Regions from separate parts of the Rhizobium sp. BIGb0125 genome, predicted to be linked through region 3. Evidence: predicted binding sites of a transcription regulator. Region 3 holds the regulator's gene; each other region holds the start of a gene.
What was found. The regulator LexA, encoded in region 3, represses DNA repair genes until DNA is damaged. The targets are predictions, from matches to a motif close to TGTTCNNNNTGTGTTCNG.
Positions count from the first base shown of each region.

Region 1: the regulator LexA is predicted to act here: its motif matches at 1,184-1,201, upstream of uvrA (excinuclease ABC subunit UvrA).
Region 2: the regulator LexA is predicted to act here: its motif matches at 1,017-1,034, upstream of M2418_RS20290 (ImuA family protein).
Region 4: the regulator LexA is predicted to act here: its motif matches at 1,730-1,747, upstream of M2418_RS03625 (ATP-dependent helicase).

Region 1 is NZ_JANUDV010000003.1:384,374-387,518, forward strand. It holds gene M2418_RS10100 (OsmC family protein) at 1-395, shown strand, start outside; gene M2418_RS10105 (single-stranded DNA-binding protein) at 477-1,025, opposite strand; gene uvrA (excinuclease ABC subunit UvrA) at 1,331-3,145, shown strand, end outside.
Region 2 is NZ_JANUDV010000007.1:231,307-234,451, forward strand. It holds gene M2418_RS20280 (L-idonate 5-dehydrogenase) at 1-729, shown strand, start outside; gene M2418_RS20285 (hypothetical protein) at 803-955, opposite strand; gene M2418_RS20290 (ImuA family protein) at 1,082-1,846, shown strand; gene M2418_RS20295 (DNA polymerase Y family protein) at 1,758-3,145, shown strand, end outside.
Region 3 is NZ_JANUDV010000003.1:661,458-664,602, reverse strand. It holds gene M2418_RS11565 (ComEC/Rec2 family competence protein) at 1-846, shown strand, start outside; gene lexA (transcriptional repressor LexA) at 951-1,679, opposite strand; gene M2418_RS11555 (ATP-binding protein) at 2,130-3,145, shown strand, end outside.
Region 4 is NZ_JANUDV010000001.1:802,064-805,208, forward strand. It holds gene M2418_RS03625 (ATP-dependent helicase) at 1-1,688, opposite strand, end outside; gene M2418_RS03630 (carboxymuconolactone decarboxylase family protein) at 1,789-2,199, opposite strand; gene M2418_RS03635 (cyclase family protein) at 2,237-3,058, opposite strand.

The DNA of each region.
Region 1 (3,145 bases), 280 kb from region 3:
GGGATGTCGCCGTGCCCGGCAAGGCGGTCATTCATTGTTCCAATGATCCGCTGTTGGGTGGTGACCCCACCAAGATGAACCCGGAAGACCTGCTGCTTTCGGCATTATCGGCCTGTCACATGTTGTGGTACCTGCATTATGCGTCCGAGGCCAAGGTGGTGGTGGCGGCGTACGAGGACAGCCCTGTCGGGACAGGCGAAGTGGAAAAAAGCGGTGCTGGGCGTTTTACCTCAGCCGTTTTGCGGCCACGCATTACCGTGCTTGATGGTACCGATATCGAGGTCGCGACTGCCATTCACCACCGCATTCACGAGGTGTGTTTCATCGCCCGATCGGTGAATTTTCCGGTGACCTACGAGCCGACATTTGAGTTTGTGGCCAAGCCTGAAAGCTGAGATTGCACAGGCTGTGCAGGCAATAAAAAAGCCCGGAAGCGTTTGCTTGCCGGGCCTTTTTCATAGGGATTAATTGGTCGTTCAGAACGGGATATCGTCGTCCATGTCGTTGGAGAAGCCGCCCGCAGGCTGGCCGCCGCGTGCACCACCACCGCCGCCGCTGCGTGCTGGCTGCTGGTCGTAACCACCGCCATAACCGCCACCGGAGGAGCCGCCGCCGTAATCATTGCCGCCGCCGCCAAAGTCGCCGCCACGGCTGCCGCCGCCACCGCCTTCACCGCGACCATCCAGCATGGTCAGCGTGGAGCCGAAGCCCTGCAGCACCACTTCGGTTGAGTAACGGTCATTGCCCGTCTGGTCCTGCCACTTGCGGGTCTGCAGCGCGCCTTCGATGTAGAGCTTGGCGCCCTTCTTGACGTATTGTTCAATAACCTTGCAAAGACCTTCGTTGAACACGACAACCGTGTGCCATTCGGTCTTTTCTTTGCGCTCGCCGCTGTTGCGGTCACGCCAGGTTTCGGAGGTGGCAATACGAAGATTGGCAATTGGGCGTCCGTCCTGGGTGCGGCGAATTTCCGGGTCCGCCCCAACATTACCGATCAAAATTACCTTGTTTACACTGCCTGCCATCTCGTTATCCTTGCTCCGTGCATTTTGCCCGGAAAACTTTCTTTTCTAAAACTGGTGAGATCATAGACCATAGAGGTGGCCAATGGGCACCTTTACCGCCACACAATCCACAAGGAATGTTTGCATACAATTCACCGGGATTGCTTTCACGTCAAGTTTGTTCTTTCTTTGTTCTAATAAATCTCTATTATCTAGCGGAACAGAATCGAAAAGCAGCTATTCCATACGATTAAACTCGACACTGGGCTTGGCCGCACTACATAAGTGCCCGACCCTGCCCGCCAACATATATTCCGAGCCTTGTCATGAGCGAATTGAAAACGATTTCCATCCGTGGTGCACGAGAACATAACCTGAAAGGGATTGATCTCGACCTGCCGCGCAACAAGCTGATCGTGATGACGGGACTGTCCGGCTCCGGAAAATCATCGCTGGCATTCGACACCATCTATGCCGAGGGGCAGCGCCGCTACGTGGAAAGCCTGTCGGCCTATGCACGCCAGTTTCTGGAAATGATGCAGAAACCGGACGTCGACCAGATTGAGGGTCTGTCGCCGGCCATTTCCATCGAGCAGAAAACCACCTCGCGCAACCCGCGCTCGACGGTGGGCACCGTGACCGAAATCTACGACTATATGCGCCTGCTGTTTGCGCGTGTGGGCGTGCCCTATTCGCCGGCCACCGGCCTGCCGATTGAAAGCCAGACGGTGAGCCAGATGGTGGACCGTATTCTGGCGTTTGAGGAAGGCACGCGTCTTTATATTCTTGCGCCAATCGTGCGCGGCCGCAAAGGCGAATATAAAAAGGAAATGGCCGAGCTGCAGAAAAAGGGTTTTCAGCGCGTCAAGGTCGATGGCCAGTTCTATGAAATTGCCGATGTGCCGGCGCTGGACAAGAAATACAAACACGACATTGATGTGGTGGTGGACCGTGCGGTGGTGCGCGCCGACATGGCAAGCCGTCTGGCAGACAGCCTTGAGACATGTCTGCGGCTGGCCGATGGGCTGGCAATTGCCGAATTTGCCGACAAGCCGCTGCCGGCCGAAGAGACATCCGCCGGTGGTTCTGCCAACAAATCCCTGAACGAGACCCATGAGCGAGTGCTGTTTTCAGAAAAATTTGCCTGCCCTGTCTCCGGTTTTACCATTCCGGAAATCGAGCCGCGGCTGTTTTCCTTCAACAACCCGTTTGGTGCCTGCCCAACCTGTGACGGCCTTGGTTCGCAGCAGAAGGTGGATGAAAACCTGATCGTGCCGGAACCAAACCGCACGCTCAAAGACGGCGCGATTGCCCCATGGGCAAAATCGACCTCACCTTATTATAACCAGACGCTGGAAGCGCTGGGCAAAGCCTTCGGTTTCAAGCTGTCCAGCCGGTGGTCGGACCTGTCGTCGGCGGCCAAGGGCGCCATTTTGCAGGGCACCGAAGACAAGATCGAGTTCCAGTATGAAGATGGCGCACGCTCCTACAAGACCGTGAAGAATTTCGAAGGCATCGTGCCGAACCTCGAGCGCCGCTGGAAGGAAACCGACAGCGCATGGGCGCGTGAGGATATCGAGCGTTACATGTCGGCCGCGCCCTGCCCGGCCTGCGCCGGTCACCGCCTGAAGCCGGAAGCGCTGGCAGTGAAAATCAACAAGCTGCATATTGGCGAAGTCACGCAGATGTCGATCCGCACCGCGCGCGACTGGTTTGAGGTGCTGCCTGAGACGCTGAGCGCCAAGCAGAATGAAATTGCCGTGCGCATTCTCAAGGAAATCCGCGAACGTCTGCGCTTCCTTAATGATGTGGGGCTGGATTATCTCAGCCTGTCGCGCAATTCCGGCACGCTATCGGGTGGTGAAAGCCAGCGTATTCGCCTGGCCTCGCAGATCGGTTCGGGCCTGACGGGCGTTCTTTACGTGCTGGACGAGCCATCGATTGGCTTGCACCAGCGTGACAATGCCCGCCTGCTGGACACGTTGCAGCACCTGCGCGACATCGGCAACACGGTGATTGTGGTGGAGCATGACGAAGATGCCATCATGACCGCCGATTATGTGGTCGATATTGGCCCGGCCGCCGGTATTCACGGTGGTGAGGTCATTGCCCAGGGCAGCCCTGAAGCCGTGATGAACAAC
Region 2 (3,145 bases), on a different contig from region 3:
CAACAGAACCACTGCCTCAACATGCGGTTCTATGGCAGTGCCATGCCGATGCCGCATATCCAGGGCGCGTTTCGCCAGAGACTGGTGGCGCAGGCCTGGCAGTGCCACAGGGTAGAAGAGGGTGTCTCGATCCATGAAGCGGCGATGGCTGAACCCTTTGCCGTCACACTGCATGCGGTAACACGGGCCGGCGCCCTGACCGACAAGCGGGTGCTGGTAACCGGCTGCGGACCCATTGGAGCGCTGGCGATCATTGCGGCACGGGCACATGGGGCGCGTGAGATCGTGGCGACCGACGTAATGGATGCGGTACTGAAGAAGGCACTCGGCGTTGGTGCTGACCGGGTGATCAATGTTGCCGACAATGCCGATCAACTCTCGGCCTATTCTGCCAACAAGGGATATTTTGACGTTCAGTTCGAAGCGTCGGGCAATCAGAGCGCTGTGCGGGCAGGTCTTGAGGTTCTTCGTCCACGCTCAACCGTTGTACAGCTTGGGCTGGGTGGTGATGTGTCGATCCCGCAGAACATGGTTGTTGCCAAGGAAATCGAGATGAAGGGCACGTTCCGGTTCCATGAGGAGTTCGGGCTTGCGGTCGACTTCATCAACAAGGGCCGTGTTGATCTCAAACCACTTCTGACCGCAACCTTTCCGCTCAGCGAAGCCGTCACCGCATTCGAAACAGCAGCAGACAGAACAAAGTCAATGAAAGTCCAATTGGCGTTTTGATCCGCCAAAGAAGAAACACGGTCAGGCAGATGGCATGACCTTGTGCAACACAAGCTTCCCCGTGCCTCAATGGTCACGGGGAAATGCTGATCAACGGTCGATAAATCGTGCCTTTTTGTTTTTCCGGCGTTGCCGACGTGACGGCTGCGATTTCTAAGAAAAAATTCCTGACAAACTGTACCGCATCATCCATTTGATCCAATTGCATGAATCCGGTCTGGACCATCACGGCATCATTATTTTGACCACAGGAGGTTCATTGCCCCCGATTGACTCATGACAGCAATAGGAACAAAAAGAGAACAAATAAACTTTGCCCCTGCAAGATCATTGAGAGGATCGCATTCGCGCCATGTCGGGAATAATCGCCAATTCCATGCTGTCCGGGCTTTGGGAGCATATTGAGCGTCTCGAAGGCACAACCATGCGCAAACGGCAGGTTCTGCCGTTCGGGGTTCCGGAGATTGATGACAGATTGCCGGGAGGCGGACTGGCACTGGGTGCGCTGCATGAAGTGGCCGGTCACGGCAATGGTGCGGTGGATGGAGCCGCGGCTGCGGTGTTTGCCGCCGGTATTGCGGCGCGCACACGCGGCAAGGTGTTGTGGTGTGTGACCCGCGCCGATCTGTTCGCGCCGGCCCTTGCTCAGGTGGGGCTTGATCCAGGCCGGGTCATCCATGTTGAAGCCGGGGATGAGAAGATGCTGCTTGCCTGTTTCGAGGAAGGGCTTCGTCACGGCGGGATTGGGGCCGCGATTGCCGAGGTCACCCGGCTTTCCATGGTCGCATCACGCCGGTTGCAACTGGCCGCAGAACAGTCGGGTGCGATTGGTATCGCCATTCGCCGCTGGCGCCGCCAGAGCGAGGCGGAGGATTTTGGCCAGCCGACGGCTGCGATCACGCGCTGGCGTGTTTCGGCAGTGCCGTCTTCGCCATTGCCGGTCGCCGGTATCGGCCGCGAGCGCTGGTTGCTCGAACTGATCCGGGCACGGGCAGGGGAGTGTTTCGATCTCGAAGTGGAGAGTTGTGATGGTCAGGGTTGTATCGCTGTACCTGCCCCGTTGGCCAACAGACCGTCTGAGACGGCTTTCGGGCACCGCTACGCCGCCAATCGATAAACCACTGGTGCTTGCTGGCCGTGATGGCCGACGTCGTTCTGTTGCGGCTCTCGACGCCAATGCCAGCAAGCTCGGACTGTCTGTCGGCATGGCTTTGGCCAAAGCGCAGGCGCTGGTACCGGGACTGGTTGTTGTGGATGCGGATAGTCGGGGAGATGGTGATGCGCTTGAGCGACTGGCCTTATGGGCGCTGCGATTTTCTCCTGTTGTTATGGTTGATCCGCCGGATGGGCTGATTATCGATACGACCGGTGCAGACCATCTGCATGGTGGCGAAGCTGTGATGCTGACGTCGATGGTCCAGCGGTTCGCAGCTGCCGGACTAGAAGCGCGTGCGGCGATTGCTGACACAAGAGGGGCGGCGCATGCTTTTGCGCGCTTCACGACCAAAACAACCCTTGTTGTGCCGCCGGGGGAAAGCTTGCCATTGCTTCGTCGTCTGCCGCTTGCAGCCCTTCGTCTGGAACCACAGACCGTAGCAGGCCTGCAGACGCTTGGTTTTGAGCGGATCGGTGATCTCATTGACCAGCCAAGGGCACCGCTCACCCAGCGCTTTGGACCGGAAATCGGCCGGCGTATCGATGAAGCCCTTGGTCGTTCGGCCGAGCCCATAGATCCAATCCGTTCGCCGGACCTGCCGCAAGCGCGGCGCGTGTTTGCAGAGCCGATCGCTGCGGCAGAAACCATTGCCCGCTATACGGAAAAGCTGGTGATAGCCTTATGCGCGGATATGGAAACCAAGGGGGTTGGCGCGCGCCGTATCGACCTTCTTTTTACCCGCGTTGACAACAGCATACAGGCGGTTCGAGTTGGTCTGGCCCAGCCGGTTCGCGATGTGAAGCGCCTTACCCGATTGCTGTGCGACAAGATCGAAACGGTTGATCCTGGTTTCGGTATCGAGCTCATGACGCTGGTCGCTTCGGCTGCCGAACCGCTTGAGCATCGCCAGGCCATATCCTCGCTGGTGGAGGAGGCCGAGCCTGACATGTCTGATCTAGTCGACATCTTGGCCAACCGTGTCGGTGCACAACGCATCTATCGTTATGCCTCGGTCGAAAGCGATGTGCCGGAGCGTTCGGTCATGCGGGTTTCGCCGTTCTCGTCGCAGCCGACTGCGGGCTGGAAGGGAAGTTGGCCCCGCCCACCACGGCTTTTACAGCATCCCGAACCGATCGATACAATGGCGCTGCTACCCGATCACCCGCCCGTGTCTTTTGTCTGGCGGGGAATGCGACGGCGTGTGCGGCGCGCCGATGGTCCCGAGCGGATTTTTGGCGAGTGGTGGAAACGCGACGCGGA
Region 3 (3,145 bases):
GGACGACAGCATCAATGGTTTTTGGGCGCTGGAACGCTTGGCCTATTGGCGCTGACACTGTTTCGCACCCGACTGGCTTGGGTAAGTGCTGTGTTCCTGTTGGCAGGCCTTGTGCTGTTTGTGCTGTCACGGCAGCAGGACAATGCCGATCTGGTGGTTTTTGAGGACGGGAAACTGATGGCACTGGTTGGCGAGGATCAGGTTGCCAGCACCAGCCAACGCCCATTCGGCTTTATCTATGACCAATGGGCGCGGGCTTTGTTCTTACCTGACAAATATATTCGGCCAAACATGCTGCCGGAACTGCCGGTCCCAGAACCTCCGCCTGACGACACCAATGACAAAACGACTGGCAATGCTGATGCTGCGCCACCACGATCAAGACGGCCGATGCTGGACGAACACACCATTCAGACGGAAAGGCAGGTGATGTCTGCCGCCGTTACAAACGCATCTGATGCCTTTACCTGCCGCCGCGACAGCTGGTGCATCGCCAGATCAGCGAAGGGGCAGGTGGTGATTTCCGTGCTGGATAACAGATATCTTGGTCTCGCCTGCGACATCGGTTCTGTGGTTATCACCACGCGTCCCACATCATTTGAAACCTGCCGCTCCGGCGCCTTTTTGCTCAGTGCCCAGACATTGCGGCGCACCGGATCGCTGGAGATCACATTTTCAACTGAGGCAACAACCGCCGCAAACCGGCATTTGCCGATAGAGAGAATGACAGCTGCCATGTATGGTTCCTACCGTCCATGGACCATGCATCGTTATTACAACTGGCGCAGCAGGACATTTGAAACAGCAGTACCGCCGCATGTCTCGCAACTGCTGGACCGTCACTAGACTAAAGTGAGTTGAAGGCAAGTTTTGTCGGGCGTTTTCCGGCGACAGTAGCGATGACGCGCTGGCGCGTCACCTGGCAGTGATATGGGTCTGCTGATGACCGCTTAGTGGTATCTGCGGATCAGGCCGACCAGCTTGCCCTGAATCTTGACGCGGTCAGGTCCAAAGATACGGGTTTCATAGGCCGGGTTTGCAGCTTCAAGCGCAATCGATGCACCTTTGCGGCGAAAACGCTTCAAGGTCGCTTCTTCATCATCGACCAGCGCCACGATGATGTCACCGGGATTGGCGGTCTTGGCGTTGCGGATGATGACCGTGTCGCCGTCAAAGATGCCGGCATCGATCATCGAGTCACCGCGCACTTCCAGTGCGTAATGTTCACCAGAACCCAGCATGTCAGCCGGCACGGACACATCATGTGTGTTGTTCTGGATGGCGGAGATCGGCACACCGGCCGCGATCCGTCCCATCATCGGCACCGATACCGAGCTGCCGCCATCATTGGCGCTGACAGGCGCGGGGGTCGGAGCAGGGGCGACAACCGGTTTTGGTTTGCCAAGGCTGCCTTCGATCACACTTGGTGAGAAGCCACGCTGTGGTTTGAGGCTTGGCGAATAGGCTTCAGGAAGTTTGATGACTTCCAGTGCGCGCGCCCGGTTTGGCAGGCGGCGAATGAAGCCACGTTCTTCAAGCGCTGTGATCAACCGGTGAATGCCGGATTTGGACGCGAGATCAAGCGCATCCTTCATCTCATCAAATGAGGGAGGAACACCGGATTCTTTCATTCTTTCGTGAATGAAAAGAAGCAGTTCCTGCTGTTTGCGTGTGAGCATGAAGTCGCACCCCAACCGTTGATGAAAATCGAAACAAATGCAGAACATACACTATATGTTCCATATGTGTTCCGCAAGGCTTTAATATTTCGTAATCGCCGCGCCGGTGAATTTTCTTTCAAACAGCCAAGACGTGTAATCGCTGCCTATCACGCTGTTTTTTAAACGATTTCACGTCAATTCATCACAAAACGATCCGTCAGAAAGCTGAGGCGCGCAACACCGCCCGTTAGCCGACCAACCGGCATGATTATCGATCTGATATCGTAAGGTGCCATGATTCGGTTCGTTTGATTCTCTCCACCAGATTGGGTTGGCAGCGCATATTCCCTGTGCATTTTTACCTTCACGAGGAAGCATTGCGTTGAAATCTCTGTTATGGGGAGGGTTCGCTGCTCGTTCGGAGTCGGCATTCAACATCTATTTTTGACAGTATAAGGTTTTAGGGCATTGCAGGTCGGCATCGACATGGGAACGCTATCGGGTGGGCAGGCTGCCAAACTCGACATTGAGGAATTGCTCGCCACGCGTCTGCTGGTGCAAGGCAATTCCGGTTCCGGAAAGTCGCATCTGCTGCGCAGGCTTCTGGAACAATCCGCCCCCTGGGTTCAGCAGGTCATTATTGACCCTGAAGGGGACTTCGTGACGCTGGCTGATAAGTTCGGCCATATCGTTGTGGATGGCGAGCGCACAGAGGGTGAGTTGGCCGGTATTGCCAACCGTATTCGCCAGCACCGCGTATCCTGCGTCCTGACGCTTGAAGGTCTTGATGTCGAACAGCAAATGCGGGCCGCAGCTGCATTCCTCAACGGCATGTTCGATGCCGACCGCGAATATTGGTATCCGGTGCTGGTGGTGGTCGACGAAGCGCAGATGTTTGCGCCGTCCGTGGCTGGTGAAGTAACCGAAGATGCCCGCAAGGCTTCGCTTGGCGCCATGACCAACCTGATGTGTCGCGGCCGTAAACGTGGTCTGGCCGGCGTTATCGCCACGCAGCGTCTGGCAAAACTCGCCAAGAACGTGGCGGCGGAAGCCTCCAACTTCCTGATGGGCCGTACTTTCCTTGATATTGACATGGCACGCGCAGCCGACCTGCTCGGCATGGACCGCCGTCAGGCGGAAATGTTCCGCGATTTGCAGCGTGGTAATTTCGTGGCGCTTGGCCCGGCTCTGTCGCGCCGCCCACTGCCTATCGTCATTGGTGCTGTGGAAACCTCGGCTCGGTCGTCATCGCCCAAGCTGATGCCGCTGCCCGATGCACCGCAGGACGTGGAAGACCTGATCTTCACGCCAGACCCGGAAGAATTTACGCGCGCCCCTGTGCGCCGCACGCCACCGGCACCGCGCCCGACAACGGACATTCTGGCAGAGCTGTCGCGCTCGACGCCGGCGGCGATCACGCCAGCCTCCGAACAGCCGCAGCGCAGCAGCGCCTCGGACATGACGCCGGAAGAGCGCGAAGAGAA
Region 4 (3,145 bases), on a different contig from region 3:
TTCAGGTTGTCGAGACGGCCCGGCGCTTCAGCCGACTTGTCGGCCTTCCACATGTCGGTATAGCCGGACTCTTCCAGAATCTGCTCGGCCAGTTCGATATGTGACGTGGTTTCAAGCCGTTGCTGCCAGTTTCTGAAAGATTGAATCACATCGAACAGCGCCTTGCGGGCCTTTGGTTTCAATTCATCCGTTTCGATAATATCGGCGGCAGCCGCCAACATCGGAATATCGCGGGCACGTGCATAGTCATGCAGGTTGCGGATGGTGGTGTCACCAAGTCCACGCTTCGGTGTGTTGACGATGCGCTCAAAGGCCAGATCGTCAGCCGGTTGGCAGACGAGACGGAAATAGGCCATGGCATCGCGAATTTCGAGACGTTCATAGAAGCGCGGGCCGCCGATAACGCGGTAGTTCAGCCCCAGCGTCACGAAGCGATCTTCAAACTCACGCATCTGGAATGAGGCGCGCACAAGGATCGCCATATCGTTGAGATTATGGCTCTGGCGCTGCAACTGTTCGATTTCTTCGCCAACTGCGCGGGCTTCTTCTTCGGAATCCCAGGCGGCGTGCACAATGACCTTTTCGTCATCGGGATCAACGCGGTCGGTAAACAGCGTTTTGCCAAGCCGGCCTTCATTGTGTGAAATCAGATGACCGGCAGCGCCGAGAATGTGTTCGGTGGAACGGTAGTTGCGCTCCAGCTTGATGACCTTTGCGCCGGGAAAATCCTTGTCGAAACGCAGGATGTTATCGACCTCGGCACCGCGCCAGCCATAGATGGACTGATCGTCATCACCCACGCAGCAGACGTTTTGCACTTCACCCTTGGGGCGCTGCGCCAAAAGCCGCAGCCACATATATTGGGCGGTGTTGGTGTCCTGATACTCATCGACCAAGATGTAACGGAACTTCTGGTGATATTCCTTGAGGATATCCGGGTTGCGACGGAACATGCTGATCGGATGCAGCAGCAGGTCACCGAAGTCGCAGGCATTGAGCGTCTTCAACCGGGCCTGATAGGCGGTGTAGAGCTCACGACCCTTGCCATTGGCAAAGGCGCGCGCGTCACCCTCCGGAATGTCTTTCGGAGTTAGCCCCTTGTTTTTCCAGTTGTCGATCATGCCGGCAAACTGCTTGGCGGGCCAGCGCTTGTCATCCAGGCCTTCGGCCTGAATGAGCTGCTTGATCAGTCGCACAACGTCGTCGGTGTCGAGAATGGTGAAATCCGACCGCAGGTCGACCAGTTCAGCGTGACGGCGCAACAGCTTCACACCGATGGAGTGGAACGTGCCGAGCCACGGCATGCCTTCAACGGCGCCGCCAACCAGAACGCCAATACGTTCCTTCATTTCGCGTGCGGCCTTGTTGGTAAAGGTCACCGCCAGGATCTGGCTTGGAAAGGCGCGCTTGGTTTCCAGAATATGAGCAATACGTGTGGTCAGCACGCGAGTTTTGCCGGTGCCTGCACCGGCCAGCACCAGAACCGGGCCTTCCAGTGTTTCCACTGCTTCGCGCTGTTCTGCGTTCAGGCCAGAGAGATAATCGGGGGCGGGACGCGCCCGATCACGCGCTGCCATGGCGCGGGCTGCAATGCCAAGACCGCTGCCCTGTTGTGGCGCTGGTGCTGGCTTGCGTGGCTCTGCCGGTTCTTCATCGAAGAACGGGATATCATCAAAATTGTTGCTCATGCGGCCCAATGTAGTGATTCGGGGCTGAAAGGCCAGAAGCATGTTCTGCTTTTATTCCCGTTTCAGCCGTCAAAGCACCTGTATCGGTGCATTTTGAGGGTCAGCTTTTCTGATCGGCGTCAAAAACCGTGTCGACTGGAACTTGCAGCGCGGTTGCCAGCTGGTTGGTTTTGGCCGCAAGCGAAATCACCCTGACAAGATCGGCATGTTGTTCATCCGTCATGCCCTTCGACTTGGCGGCAGCGGTGTGGGAATGGGCACAATATGAGCAGCCATTGGTGACGGACACGGCAATATAGAGCAGCTCCTTGGTCAAGGGATCAAGCGCTGAAGGCGTTGCCATGACAGCCTTTACCTCGCCCCATGTCCTTTCCAACAGGTCGGCATCAAAGGCGAGGTAAAGCCACATATTGTTGATGAAGTCGGACTTTCGCGTCGCCCGGATATCGTCGAACACCGCCTTCACACGCGGATTGGTTTCCGGATCTTGTGTTTTGGAGACGGTGCTCATCGATGTTTCCTCCGTGTTCGGTCAGCAGGTTGCCGAATTATGCGAGTGTGAAAACTCGGGCGGGCCCACCGGTACCACCCCGGTGTTTCGGTGCGCCGACGACAAGTGTTGCGCCCTTGACCGGAACCTTGTCCAGATTGGCGATGCCTTCCAGACCCCAGCGGTTTTCCGGCAACCAGGCGTAATGGGTGGCAAAATCCGGCGACTTGCCGAAGTCGAGCGACAGGGTGTCGACGGCAATGCCTGCCGCCTTGCTTTCTTCCAGCAGGTATTTGGCCGCCTCTACGTGGAAGCCGGGGAAGTGCATCTTGCCTTCGCCATCGGCATTGCGAAACTTGTCTGTGCCCAGATGCTGCTGCCAGCCGGACAACATTGCGACGCAGGCATTTTCCGGCAGGTCGCCGTTTTTGGAAATCCACGCCTTGATGTCATCGGGCGTGACTTCCGCATCTGGATTGGATGCTGCCTTTTCGCGGATGTCGATAACAGCGAGCGGCACCACCAGATTGCCAACCGGGATTTCGGCAACCGATGTGCCGTTTTCCGAGAAGTGCAGGGGTGCGTCTACATGGGTGCCGGTGTGTTCGTTGACCCGCAGTTCAAACAGATTGAACTTGTGTTCGGCGTAATTGAATTTCTGGTCCTTGAAAAACTGCTGCTCGCCGAAGAAAGTCGGGAAATCCTCATGCAGTTCATGGGTCATGTCGGTCACGCTGCTGGCGGCTTGCGCCATGGCGACCGGTGCGCTTCCGAATGTAGCGGCAGCAGCCGTTACCGTCCCCGCTGCTGCGGCCTTGAACAGGCTGCGTCTTGAAAGCATGCGGTCCTTAATATCGTTTATTACGCAGGCATTGCACATGTTGTACGTCTCCCGTGCAGGTTTTGAAATGAATGCGGAAATCAAAAAAGGCATGTTTTACAACAGTCACAATAGTGAACATGACAC